2 linked regions of the Lactiplantibacillus plantarum genome follow. The protein of the gene in region 1 interacts with the protein of each later gene in a pairwise test. Links are inferred from orthologs where the notes say so. Each region holds a gene or a part of one and is shown in the gene's direction. Other genes may lie near its edges.

Region 1 (7,131 bases):
CAAGCAATACTGATATCTTCGGTCGCGCGATCTTGCCGGAATAAGCCGACGTCAATCAGAGCGTCACGACGGTACATTGTATTGGCACCACTATAGGCATACATGTTACCTAAAGCACTGACTTGGCTCCGCTTGATAACACCAACGATACTTGAAAATTCTACGGTTTGCGACTTAGCGATGATCGTGCTTCGGTTCTGAACGTCCATGTTGGCCGTGACCGCTGCCGTATTGGCGTGTTCTTCGCCCATGAAGTAACTCATATATTTCCACAGTGCATCGGGTTCTGGAATGGAATCAGCGTCATTACTTAAAATGAATTCACCACGGGCAAAGCCGACACCGACGTTGAACGCGTGGGCCTTACCCTGATTTTTCTTGATTGTTACCACGCGTAGGTTGTCGTACACGCTCTGGAGACGTTCTAAAATAGCTGGGGTCTCATCAGTCGAACCATCGTCTGTGACCAGCACTTCATATTTTTCATAATTTAAATTGTTCATTAAATAGTTGATTGTGTGTTCAATCATGACTTCTTCGTTATGCGCTGGAATCATGATCGTGATAAAGGGTTGTTCTTCAGGCGTTAGCGGTTGAAATTCAATATCGTCTTTGTGGCGATGACGGTAAATCAGCTGGTAGCAGAGAACGCCGATAAACCAGGCAAACGCACCGAGAATCGGGTAGGAGACTAATAATAATAGAACAAAGTTCCAGATACTTTCGAAGGGCTTAAGTGTTTGCATTATTTCCATTGGCTAGTCCTCATACAATCTGTGGATTTCGTTAACATCGAGATTTTGTTCGGGGTCAACCGTGTAGTGCTTGACGTGTTGCCGGAAAGTGGCCTGCCCGAATCGTTGGGTATAAAAGTTATTTAGTTGCCGCTTCCGAATATCTAACAGGTCTTCGTTGTATTGCCGTTCTTTACTGATATGCTGCTTGACCCGGTGATTATTGTGAATCGTGGAGACAATGACCACAATGGCGATTAAGATAAACGCAATAATAAAGAACCGGTCAAAAAAGTAGAACAGCGTCTTACCTTCTTCGTATTTCCAGGCGTGAATGAACTGGGGATTATTCGCAAGTAACGTTGACGAGATAGTCCAGTAGACAGGTACGGCAACGCAGATCCAAGTAATAATTGCGACTAGGGTTTGCCAAAGTTTCGTCCACCAGTGCTCCTTGGAAAAATATTTATCGGTAACGTATTGTTTCATAACATCTTTTTTCTCCATAAACGAACCTCCGAGATGACATATTGTTTAGTGATCGTGCGGATCATATAGTTTATATCATTACTGATATTGTCAGTTTATCGACATAGAACAACACCAGGGTGCCTAACATTAACTGCGATGAACAGTTTTAGAACAATCTGAACATTTAACCATGTCAATAAGCTTACATGAGGATTGCATTGATGTGCAATCAATATACATATCAGTATCATGATATAAGTAAAAGCCACGTATCTTTAATTAATATACACTTAATGGGATACTTTGTTAATCTAATTTGACAAAACGGTCAGTGCGCCGATTGAATGTCAGATTGTGGTTTAGCCATTGCAAATAAACTGGCGAGAAAAGGGCAACCGGCAAAACAGCGCTGAATTTACTGGCGACTTTTAGTGCTATTTTCAATGTCTTACTCGGGCCCCAACCTATCAAATAAATGCGGGTGCGATCAACTTAGTCAAATTTGATCCAGGTGGTGTCATCAAGTTACGACAACTTGGAAGGATTTTCGTTGCTTATTTTCAAAAAACAAATTATTATATAATGATGACTAAAATTTAGCACAATTGCCTAGTGAACTCCGGCTCCAGACCTGATTTAGTCCGGTATTTCACCAATAGTATGATAAAATGGGCTAGTGGGGTTATGCCAATAACCAAAAAATCCAGTGAGAAGCGAAGGGGATAACGATGATTAAGCAATTTAAACCAACTTGGATGATACCAGCAATCTACAATGTGACACCGGCGCAGTTACGAGCGCAGGGCATTAAGGCGGTATTTACCGACCTTGATAACACGTTGATCGCATGGGACAATCCGGATGGCACCCCGGAACTGAAAAAGTGGCTGCACGCGTTACAAGACGCGGGCATTCCGTTAGTGGTGGTGTCGAACAATTCCGAAGCGCGAATTGCTAAGGCGCTGCAAAGCCTGGAACTGCCATTTGTTTCGCGGTCACTGAAACCACTACCGCTGGGGATCAGTAAGGCGCGTCATGACCTGGGCTTACACAAAAATGAAGTGGTCATGGTTGGCGATCAGTATATCACCGACATGTGGGCGGCCCATCTTGCGGGCGTGCCCAGTATCTTAGTACAGCCAATCGTGAAGACGGACGCGTGGAATACCCGGATAAACCGTTTCTTTGAACGATTTATCAAATTACGATTAGCACATGTTTATCCAGAAATGCATTTTCAGGAGGACCTTAATAAGTGAGTGAAACATCAGAAGAAACTTTATACTGTATTGGGTGTGGTGCGGCGATTCAAACGACCGATCCTAAGGCGGCCGGCTACACACCGAACAGTGCGTTACAAAAATCATTAGCTAGTGACGCACAGGATTTATACTGTCAACGTTGTTTTCGGCTTCGGCACTATAACGAAATCGTGCCGGTTGGCTTAACGGATGATGATTTTCGTCATTTGTTAGCCACGATTAGAGATGCGAACGCACTGGTTGTGTACGTTGTCGACATTTTTGATTTGAATGGAAGCATCATTCCTGGTCTCCAGCGCTTTGTTGGGGATAATCCCGTTTTGTTAGTCGGTAATAAGGAAGACGTGTTGCCACGTCAGTTACGCCGGACGAAATTGCGGGAATGGATGAATCAACAAGTTCGTGCACAGGGAATCAAACCGGTTGACGTTGCGTTAACGAGTGCCAAGAAGGGGCATTCCATTGATGAGCTCTTGGCGATGATTGAAAAATATCGTCGTGGCCGCGATGTTTATGTCGTAGGGGTCACGAACGTTGGTAAGTCAACGTTGATCAATCGGATTATTGCCAATAATACTGGTTTGAAGGACTTGATCACGACATCCCGGTTCCCAGGGACCACGTTAGACAAGATTGAAATTCCGTTGGATGATGGTCATATGATGGTTGATACACCCGGAATTATTCATCCTGAACAGATGGCCCACGTGTTATCAGGCGATGACCTGAAGTTAGTCTCACCACAACGCGAGATTCGCCCAAAGGGTTTCCAATTAGGCAACGGTCAAACTTTGTTCTTAGGTGGGGTGGCACGGTTAGATATTGTTGATACGTTAAAAGCAACTGGGACGGTCTACGTTGATAATAACTTGACCTTGCACCGAACCCGGACCGAGAATGCGGACAACTTTTATACCAAGCATGTGGGTGAACTGATTACCCCCCCAACTGGCGATGCTGTCGCTGACTTTCCACCATTAGTTCGCCACGAATTCAAAGTGACGGAAATCAGTGATATTGTCTTTGAAGGCCTCGGATGGGTCACGGTGGCTGCGGATACGCGTGTAGCGGCCTGGGCACCAAAGGGTGTTGCAGTCTTGACGCGCCCAGCTATGATCAACAAGCGTTGATGAGTTGTGGTCGGAGTAGAATCTGATTCGCGATTATCAAACAGAAAATTATAGGAGTAAATCAAACTTAATGGAAAACTTACGTGGAAAACAAAAACACTATTTACGTGGTGAAGCCCACCACATGCGGCCACTATTTGCTGTCGGGAAAAACGGCTTGACTGACGAATGGTTGACCCAATTAACGGGTGCGCTGGATAAGCGAGAATTAATTAAAGTCAACATTTTACAAAATGCTGATGTGACAACGGCTGAAGTTAAAGCTGCAATTGAACAGAAAACCGCGATTACGGTCGTTCAAACAATTGGCCGGGTGTTAGTCTTATACTTGCCAGCTAGTCATGAAGAAGACCAGCACTATTCATTGGAAGTTGCTAAGTTATAGGAGGAATGACGGGTGCAGACGGTTAATCAAACAGCGACAAAAGTTCTGACGGAAACGGTGACGGCAATTCCGCATCGCCGTGTTGGTATTTTAGGTGGCACGTTTAACCCACCGCATTTGGGACATTTGATCATGGCCCAGCAAGTTGGTGATCAACTGGGTTTGGATGAAGTTCGCTTTATGCCGGACGCTCAACCACCGCATGTCGACGAAAAGAAGACGATTGCGGTGGAAGATCGTGCGAATATGGTCCAAGAAGCCATTGTTGATAATCCACTATTTCGGTTGGAGACGGCGGAAATCGAGCGGGGTGGCAAAAGCTATACTTACGAAACGATGAAGTTTTTGAAAGCTAAGCATCCGGACACGCAGTACTATTTCATCATTGGCGGCGACATGGTCGATTATTTGCATACTTGGTATCACATTGACGAGCTAGTTAAATTAGTCACCTTTGTTGGTATCAAACGCACCGGGTACCCAACGACGAGTCAATATCCGGTTATTTGGGTCGACGCACCGTTGATCGATATTAGTTCCACTCAGATTCGTCAAAAAATCAGCCATGGGCATTCGGTCCGTTATCTGGTTCCGGAAGCCGTGGCCGCTTATATTAAGGAGCATCATTTGTATGAGCAAAACGATTGAGTATACTGAAGCGATTGTTCCATATCGTCACGAGGAGCTAATGGCAAAAGTTGCCGCCCAGTTGACTGACAAACGCTATCAACACTGCTTACGGGTCGAGGAGACTGCGCGGCAGTTAGCTGCTGACAACGGTGTTGATGTCGAGTTAGCTGGAATTGCGGGGTTATTACACGACTACGCCAAGCAACGCGATGATCAAACATTTATTCAGCTCATTAAGACGCATGGCATGGACCCCAACCTGGTTTCGTATGGGAACGGGGTCTGGCATGGCTATGTTGGCGCTGAACTGATCAAAGATGAGTTGCACATCTACAATGAGCCAATTTTGAATGCGGTGCGGTTACACACGGTCGGTGCGCCTTATATGACTAAACTGGACCAAATCATCTTCATGGCCGATTTTATTGAACCAGCCCGGGACTTCCCCGGTGTTGAAGCGGCTCGTGAAGCGACGGCCAAGTCGTTGGCTGACGGTGTTCGTTTCCAGATTCAACATACACTAGATTATCTGATTCAGAAGGGTGCGCCAGTCTACCCACAAACGTTAGCAACCTATAACGCGTGGGTCGGCGGTGTGGCCCCTCAATTTGCCAATTAAATTTAAGGGAGAGTTTTATGGATAGCAAGGAACTTTTACAATTAACTGTTGAGGCCGCTGACGATAAGCGTGCCGACGATATCGTGGCCTTAGACGTCGCGGAAGTCAGTTTGATGGCGGACTATTTTGTCATCTTATCCGCGGATTCCAAGCGCCAAGTTCAAGCGATTGCTGATAATATCGTGGACTTTGTGCGCAAGGCCGGTTCGGACGTTAAGAGCGTCGAAGGTCGGACTTCGGGCGAATGGGTCTTGATCGATGCCGGTGACGTCATCGTGCACGTCTTCCAAAAGGATGCGCGGGCACACTATAATTTGGAAAAATTATGGTCTGATGCGCCCATCGTCGACGTTGCACAATGGGTAAACGCATGATTTATCAGACGTTTGCCGAACTTTATGACGAACTTTTTGATCCAGCCATGTACCAGCAATGGCTGGATTTTGTCCGTCGTGAGTATCCTAACCAAGATGGTCAGTTGCTCGAATTAGCTTGTGGGACGGGACGCTTAGGGGTGTTGTTAGCCCAAGCCGGCTATCAGGTCACCGGTTTAGATTTGTCGGAGAACATGTTAGCACTGGCACAGCGCCATGCGGACGAGGCAGCCGTGACCTTACCGCTATTACAAGGGGATATGCTCGATTTATCTGAAGTTGGGACCTTTGATGCGGTTACCTGTTTTGCTGATTCGTTCTGCTATTTGCCCGATATTACGACAGTCCAACGTGCATTTGAACAAGTGGCTCAACATTTGACAGCGGCCGGCGAATTTTTATTCGACGTCATTACACCTTATCAGACGGATGAGGTCTATCCTGGTTATATGTACAATTATCGCGATGAGGATCGGGCTTTTATGTGGACAAGCTATGCCGGTGAACAGCCGCACAGTGCTGAGCACGATTTAACGTTCTTTATTTATAATGATGATAAGCAGGCCTTCGACGAGGTCAGTGAATTACATCAAGAACAAACTTATGTGTTGGCTGATTATCAACAAGCTCTGCAGGCAGCCGGTTTTAATCATGTCACGGTCAGCGCCGATTTTGGCCGCCAACAACCGGATGATCAGACCACGCGGTGGTTCTTCAAGTGTCGTAAGTAGTAGGAGGAACAAGAATGCAAGCAGTCGGGTTAATAACTGAATACAATCCGTTGCATAATGGGCATCGCTACCATTTGCGGCAAGCACAACAGTTGACCAATGCCGACTGTGTTATTGTTGTGATGAGTGGTGATTGGCTGCAACGCGGTGAACCGGCCATTTTAGACAAGTGGACACGTGCGAAGCTGGCTTTGGAAAATGGGGCGGATCTAGTAATTGAACTGCCCGTGTTTTTTGCGACCCAACCTGCCCATTTATTTGCACGGGGTGGTATTGAACTACTCAGTGCACTGGACTGTACGAGTGTTGTTTTTGGTGCGGAACATCCTGAGCTGGACTTTCAACGGTTGGCCACGGCAATTGCGGCGCAACAGGGCGACTTTACCCATTATAATGAGACTTTTGCCACTCAGTTTAACGCGGCCTTGCAAGCTGCCACGGGCGTGACGTTGACGGCAGCCAATGATATGCTGAGCTTCTGTTATTACGCTGCCAATCAGACCCTGGCACATCCGATGCAGTTACTGCCGATCAAGCGTCGCCAAGCGGATCACGCGACGACGACAATTGCGGCCGATAGTCGCTACGCCAGTGGGACAGCGGTGCGCCAAGCGGCACTTGCACAGGATTGGGCGGCGCTGAAACCAGTTGTCCCGGCCGACACGTTCACGGCGCTGACTACGCAACGACTGCAGCGCTGGAGCGACTTTTGGCCGTTTTTACAGTATCAATTGCTGACCGTTGACGTTGCCCGTAGTGGACAGTATGATCAGATGGCGGAAGGCTTGGAATACC
Region 2 (7,155 bases), 1.4 Mb from region 1 along the record:
AGGATTAAACGATGTAATTGTAAGCGATTAACGTCATGAAACCCTGTCAAAATTTAGTTCAGCCATAGTGGCGAAACTGTGAGGAAGCTACTCTGAGTTCCCGGACAGGTAAGAATCATGGTCACCACCGTAAAAATGCGGCAGCCAACACAACAAGTTTGTGTAAGGGCTGCCGCATTTTAAGTTTTAAACTGAGCAATCAAATATCCCGTTGTTCAGTGATGGCCGGTCGCAATTATTGTGGATGTTAGTGCCAGGGTAGCGTGTGTTTTTATGGGATTCGGGTTGGAACGCAGCCGATTTTTATGATAATTTGTTTAGAATGATATTATTGAGGATGACAGCGGGGATTTTCTATGTCTTATCAAAACGGGGGTATTAATGATTTTATTAATTTAGTTATCAACTGATTATCATCATGATAAAACTCATGCAATTCTCATTAGCTGACATCAAGCTAAAAGGCTGATGTAGCAGGGGGTAATTGCTATTATTATCAATTATCAAAGATTATCAAATCGTATCATAGACCGTTGATCATTATATTATATGGTATTATGGTGAATAATAAATGGAGGTGATGCCAATGTTGACACCAAACGAAATTCGACGTCGGTTACGACGCGATTTGGTTACTATTGCCGAAGCTTATCAAATTGGTTTTGAGAGCCGTCTATACACAGAAGCTGAGTATGAAAACTTAAAGCAGACGTTATTGCAGTTGCGTGAACTTAATATGAACCCCCAACATATGGAACAGCTACTTGCGATTAACGGGTAACGGAATGTTACTAAATTAAATAAGGAAGTGATTAGTCATGAATGCTGATAGTCCATCAGGTTCAATTCAGTCCAGAGAGTGCTAATGCCAGTGAAATTTATCACGCGCATTAGCACTCTTCTATTTTTCTAGCGGGCGGTGTGTTAATAATCATTTAGGACTTGAGTAGGATTAAAATAGGTCGCTTAGTTGAATTATTATTCGGTATCACGTCGCTCCCAATCATCGTATGGAGTACATAGTATGACAGTAGTAAAATCGGTGGACAATCGTGGCGTTAATTACGTGACAATGTTAACTGTTGATGTCAGAATGAATTGTACAGCATCGCACGTCTTGGTGGCACCTTAAATTACGCAGATTTAGCTTAATTATCTTACAAAATCGTTCATGAAAGCGTTTGAATTAGTCGAGTTAATGATTTTATTGCGTAAAAAGATTACAGTTTCCTGATATTGGTTGTATTTTTGACGGACATTCTTTATTATGGTTAATGATTGTATGATACAGTGTGACACTTATTTAGCGAGGAAAGTTATGTTATGAAAAAAATGATAATCCATGGCGGAAAACGACTTTCTGGGGAATTAACGATCGGTGGCGCAAAAAATAGTACCGTCGCACTGATTCCTGCTGCGATTCTTGCAGACACTCCGGTCCAATTCGATACGGTTCCGCACATCTTAGACGTTCACAACTTACGGCTCATCTTAGAGTCGATGAACGTCCATTCCACTTTTGAAAACGATGTTCTAACAATTGATCCAACAAATATTGAAGAATCTGAATTACCAAGTCATGCCATTAAAAGCTTGCGGGCTTCTTACTACTTTATGGGGGCCTTACTCGGTCGCTTTAACCGTGCAACGGTGACTTTCCCTGGTGGTGATAATATTGGTCCACGACCAATTGATCAGCATATCAAGGGTTTTAAGGCGCTCGGCGCTAACGTCGTTGAAGAGAATGACTCTGTCTTTATCTCAACGGGCACAGAGGGCCTTCACGGAGCGCGCATCTTTTTAGACGTGGTTTCCGTTGGGGCGACGATCAACATTATTTTGGCTGCCGTCAAAGCTCATGGTACGACCACGATTGAAAATGCGGCTAAAGAGCCTGAAATCATTGATTTAGCGACTTTTTTGAATAATATGGGCGCTAAAATTCGGGGTGCTGGTACCGACGTAATTCGAATCGAAGGCGTTCCGGCACTGCATTCGCGGGCAACCCATACGATTATTCCTGATCGGATTGAGACGGGAACGTATCTATCCCTGGCTGCTTCGATTGGGGACGGTATTTTGCTAAAGAATGTGATCCCTGAACATATGGAGTCATTCACGGCAAAACTAGTCGAAATGGGTGTCGATTTACAGATTAATGAAGATAGTATTTACGTCCCACGGTCCAATGATTTGGACCCAATTCGGGTTAAAACAATGACTTACCCAGGCTTTGCCACTGATTTGCAACAACCAATCACCCCATTATTATTGCGTGCTAACGGTAGTAGCGTGGTGATTGATACGATTTATCCGCAACGCACGCAACACGTTGAACAGTTACGTAAGATGGGGGCGGACATTCGCGTTCAAGATAACTTGATTGTCGTGGGTCATTCTTCCCACTTACAAGGTGCACATGTCGAGGCCGGTGAGATTCGGTCTGGGGCGGCACTAATGATTGCTGGTCTCGCGGCTAGTGGCGTTACGGAAATTAGTCGCGCTGACAATATTCTACGTGGCTATGATCGGGTCATCGATAAATTGCATACACTTGGTGCGGATGTGGAAATTGCAGCCGACGAAGAAGTTCCCGAAAACTAACGATGTACAGCTAAGAAAGAACAGTGGTTATGGAAAAAATTTTAACAATGCACGATCTCGAGCAGAAAACGTTAAAAGAAATTTATAACTATGCTCGTGAGTATAAAATTTCTTATTATTCGCAAATGAATAAAAAGGAACTCTCATTAGCCGTTCTCCGTGAGCAGGATAAAAAGCGGGGCTTTGTACAAATGGAAGGCGTCTTGGAAATTATTAGCCAAGAGGGCTATGGCTTTTTGCGGCCAATTAATTATGGGCCTTCGCAGGAAGATATTTATATTTCTCAGTCGCAGATTCATCGCTTTGGTCTTCGTAACGGAGACTATGTGGCTGGTCAAGCCCGGCCACCGCGACCTAACGAACGGTATTACGGTTTAATGCGGGTAGGGACGGTTAACGGTAAGGATCCTAATGAGGCCAAGCAACGGCCCCATTTTCCAGCGTTAACACCACTTTATCCACAAAAACAAATTAAGTTATCGACAACGGCCGCCGTTTTAGCGACCCGTTTGATTGATACTTTTGTCCCGATTGGCTTCGGTCAACGGGGCTTAATTGTCGCACCTCCTAAAGCCGGTAAGACGACGCTGTTAAAGAATATTGCAAATGGCATCGTCGCCAATTATCCAGACGCTAAGCTGATTATGTTACTGATTGATGAACGGCCCGAAGAAGTGACTGATTTAGAGCGGTCAATCAAGGGAGAAGTGGTGAGTTCGACTTTTGATCAACAACCACAAAATCACGTGCGTGTTGCGGAATTGGTGCTTGAACGTGCGCGGCGCCTAGTTGAAGACAAACAGGATGTGATTATCTTATTGGATTCGATTACCCGGCTTACGCGGGCATATAATTTGGTCATCCCGTCTAGCGGGCGGACGTTGTCTGGTGGGGTCGATCCCACGGCGTTTTACAAGCCCAAGCGATTCTTCGGTTCCGCGCGCAATATCGAGGAAGGTGGTAGCCTAACGATTTTAGGCACCGCGTTAGTCGATACGGGTAGCCGGATGGACGACATGATTTATGAAGAATTCAAAGGAACTGGCAACTCAGAATTACAGCTATCCCGCGAGTTAGCTGAACGGCGGGTCTTCCCGGCGCTAGACTTGAAGCAATCTAGTACGCGTAAAGAGGAATTGTTGGTTAGTCGTAAGAATTTGGAGCCAGTCTGGCAGATTCGGCGATCAATGACTGGCAACGCGTTAGAGTACACCGAACAGCTTTTACAATTTTTAAAACACACGAAGACCAACACTGAGTTTGTTCGTGATCTAGCTAGCTTAAAGTTCACTGGTCAATCAACCCGGCGGTCGCGTCGTTAATACTGGCAGGCAGGCTACTTTGTAGGTTGACGGGAAGCTGTGATTCGTGATAACATGTTTATCGTTGGTTAAAACTATGATAATCTCTGTTTCAGCAAATGATTCAGGGCAAAGGAGCGAAATACAATGCAAAAAGGAATTCATCCAGATTACCATTTAGTTGTGTTCCAAGACTCAACTACTGGTTTTAAGTTCATCTCTGGTTCAACAGCAACTTCAGCAGAAACTGTTGAATGGGAAGATGGTAATACTTACCCATTGATCCGTGTTGAAATTACGTCAGATTCACATCCATTCTACACTGGTAAGCAAAAGTTTACCAAGGCCGATGGTGCGGTCGATCGTTTCAACAAGAAATACGGTCTCAAATAAGCAGACAATTAAACGGCGTTCCGGCTTCGGCGGGGGCGTCTTTTTTGTATGTGCAAATCATCGACGCTCACAAACAAAGCCGCACCAGTTCGAGTAATGAACTGGTGCGGCTTTGTCTCACTTACGATATGATTAGTAGCGCATAATCGCGAGAGCAGCGGTTTCTACGGGCATCCGGTCTGCGGGGATGATTCGGATTTGCCCGTTCATGGCAATCACGACATCGACCAGGTCGTCAATTAAATTATCAGGAGCAGCAATTGGATCAGTTAATTGAACATCGGCCGCTGGTAAGGAGCCGGCGACATTCGCGTCTGCGGCGACAATCAAGGTGTCGATCCGCCCACTTAGTGCTGGCTTGATCATGTCAAAAGGATCGGCCAATGCTAACTGGCGGGACTTAGCCTGATCATAACGTTCTAGTAAAATGTCGGCTAATTGGGTATGCCACATCGTCTGAACGGGTTCTGTGGCTGTTTGCATTGCGCCCACCGTTAAGTTTTTCGGTGACTTATTGATCATGAGGTGTTGTGACAGGTACGGATTCTTGTTGACGGCACGGAAGACTGCCTGGTTATGTGGTAGTCCCATTAAGATCAATGGCCGTCGCGTCTTTTGTGAATGGGCCTGAACGTACTGCGCCACTTGTTGGTAATAATTTCGTTGGTCAATATCGCGTTCTTCGGCCTTCGCATTATGACCATGATAGTTGGCACCGTGAACGGGGCTGGCGTTGAAATTCAGGTCACCGCCACGTTTTTCAGTGCCCAATGCTTCTGTCAGGGTGCGGGGGGCCTCAGCTGGCAAATCAAGTTCGACGAAACTGCCATCACGTTGGGCGTAGAGCGCCATGCTATCTTCATTGAGTGCTAGCAAGTCGAAGTCGAATTGATGCTGGCGGTCGGCTAGTACTGGGCGAATAGCTGGCATGCTATTGACGCTGACATGGTTGTCAGTGGGATATTGTAAGTCGAAAATGTGTAGGTCACGACTGTTAGTGATGATGCCTGTCTGAGGGCCAGTGTGCTGTAACCAGAAGGCGTTGTCATTAATTAATTGCTCTAGTTGCGTCGCGTATGGCGCAAATTCGGTTTTCGGAAAGTGGTGGGCCATCTGGGTTTCAGCTTCATTAACTAATTGTTTGAATTGTAAGCGGCGGCGATTGAGGTCGTTGAGCACAACGGCCGTGTTGAGGTAAATTGCAATGTATGGGCCATCCTCACGTTGTTGCATTAGTTGATTGAGATCGTTTTTTACCATCGTTTCCATAGGTCCAACCTGCTTTCTGTTTTTGATACAATTAGCATAACAAGAATCTGATTACGGACGCAAATATAATGATTATGATAAGCTATAGATAATTCTAACGAACTAAACGAATTCGGGGCTTTATTATGCGAACTAATTAAGGTATATTTACCGTAGAACCTTTGATAAAGGGCGTAAACAAATTAGGAGGCGGGATTAATGAAGTCCAAGCAACATCCCGGGTTAAAGTGGTTAGGTCGGGGCGTTTTTGTCCTGCTGGTGCTAGTATCATTGGCATTAATTTTCAATGAACAGATCAAGAGCTGGTTAGTGAGTTCATACTCGCCGACCGTTACGGCTAAGACGGTTAAGCAGAATACGAAGAAGAAGAGCGATTTTAACTTCTCAAAGGTCAAGTCACTTGACTTTCAGACCGTTGCCAAGGCCCGCATGAATAAGAATGCAATCAACGTGATTGGCTCGATTGCGATTCCGTCCGTTGATTTGTACCTGCCAATTGGTAATGGTGTCAGCAATGAAACGTTAGCATTGGCGGCTGGCACGATGAAAGCTAATCAGAAGATGGGGCAGGGTAACTACGCGTTGGCTGGTCACCATATGATCAAGCATGGCGCACTATTCAGTCCGTTGTACTATAAGAGCAAGGTTGGCCAAATGATTTATGTGAGTGATGCCAAAAAGATTTATGCGTATAAGACGAGTCAGCGAACATTCATTAAAGCAACTGATGTCCAAGTAATTGATGATGTTCCTGGTCAGAAGCTGATTACCCTAATTACCTGTGATAAGACCGGGGCGGGTCGCTTAATGATTCGCGGTAAGTACGAACAGCAATGGTCGTTTAAGTCGGCGCCAACTCAGGTTCAGAAGGCCTTTACAAGTCATTTTAATAACAAATATTAACAATTATTACATTCTAGGGGTATCGATATCTTCTAACGGAATTTCACGGTACAATATAACTTAAGGTCACATGTCTCAGATAAGACATAATTTAGAGGGGGTCTATTGATGATAGCTTTAATTATCGTTGCGGTCGTATTGGTTTTGATCGCAATTTACGTGGTAATTTATAACGGTTTAGTTAAGTCACGGATGTATACGCAGGAAGCGTGGAGCCAAATCGATGTTCAGCTAAAACGGCGGACTGATTTGATTCCTAATCTGGTCAATACGGTCAAAGGTTACGCGAAACATGAAAAGAGTACCTTAGCGGAAGTGATTTCATTACGGAATCAATTAACGCAAGTGCCGAGCGGTGATCACCAACAGGCTATGGCAGTTTCTGATCAATTGACAAATTCGTTGAAGAGCATTTTTGCGTTAGCTGAAAGCTACCCTGATTTGAAGGCGAATCAAGAATTCGGTAAGCTGATGGAAGAGTTGACCAATACAGAAAACAAGATTGCTTATTCACGGCAACTGTTCAACTCTAGCGCTGCCAGCTATAACATGAAGTTACAACAATTCCCGTCAAATATTATTGCTGGCATTCATCACTTCAAGAACGTTGAATTCTTAACTGTTCCTGAAGCAGAAAAAGCAGCACCCACGGTTTCATTTGAAGATTAGAGGTTATGCCCATGTT

The links. Proteins that work in one complex are often made in the same cells at the same time.
Region 2: the proteins of yhbY (region 1) and rho interact in binary tests that used the Escherichia coli proteins (3 or more experiments, as listed by UniProt). The link is inferred for Lactiplantibacillus plantarum from one-to-one orthologs.

Annotation. Positions count from the first base shown.
Region 1 is NZ_CP039121.1:1,436,795-1,443,925, forward strand. The notes cover bases 2,479-5,324. They hold yhbY (ribosome assembly RNA-binding protein YhbY), read left to right. Parts: upstream 2,479-3,667; coding sequence 3,668-3,982; downstream 3,983-5,324. Other genes in these bases: yqeH (ribosome biogenesis GTPase YqeH), read left to right, coding at 2,479-3,597; E5260_RS06580 (nicotinate-nucleotide adenylyltransferase), read left to right, coding at 3,995-4,630; yqeK (bis(5'-nucleosyl)-tetraphosphatase (symmetrical) YqeK), read left to right, coding at 4,614-5,231; rsfS (ribosome silencing factor), read left to right, coding at 5,249-5,324. Also shown: E5260_RS06555 (glycosyltransferase family 2 protein), read right to left, coding at 1-755; E5260_RS06560 (hypothetical protein), read right to left, coding at 759-1,241; E5260_RS06565 (YqeG family HAD IIIA-type phosphatase), read left to right, coding at 1,934-2,464; more of yqeH, read left to right, coding at 2,461-2,478; more of rsfS, read left to right, coding at 5,325-5,605; E5260_RS06595 (class I SAM-dependent DNA methyltransferase), read left to right, coding at 5,602-6,336; E5260_RS06600 (nucleotidyltransferase), read left to right, coding at 6,351-7,131.
Region 2 is NZ_CP039121.1:2,805,793-2,812,947, reverse strand. The notes cover bases 1,910-4,779. They hold rho (transcription termination factor Rho), read left to right. Parts: upstream 1,910-2,633; coding sequence 2,634-3,926; downstream 3,927-4,779. Other genes in these bases: E5260_RS13230 (baeRF6 domain-containing protein), read right to left, coding at 4,431-4,779; E5260_RS13235 (type B 50S ribosomal protein L31), read left to right, coding at 4,053-4,298; E5260_RS13245 (UDP-N-acetylglucosamine 1-carboxyvinyltransferase), read left to right, coding at 1,910-2,604. In the rest of the region: E5260_RS13255 (helix-turn-helix transcriptional regulator), read left to right, coding at 1-8; E5260_RS13250 (hypothetical protein), read left to right, coding at 587-781; more of E5260_RS13245, read left to right, coding at 1,324-1,909; more of E5260_RS13230, read right to left, coding at 4,780-5,567; E5260_RS13225 (class A sortase), read left to right, coding at 5,766-6,470; E5260_RS13220 (LemA family protein), read left to right, coding at 6,579-7,139; zinc metalloprotease HtpX, read left to right, coding at 7,151-7,155. UniProt on the Escherichia coli protein: Facilitates transcription termination by a mechanism that involves Rho binding to the nascent RNA, activation of Rho's RNA-dependent ATPase activity, and release of the mRNA from the DNA template.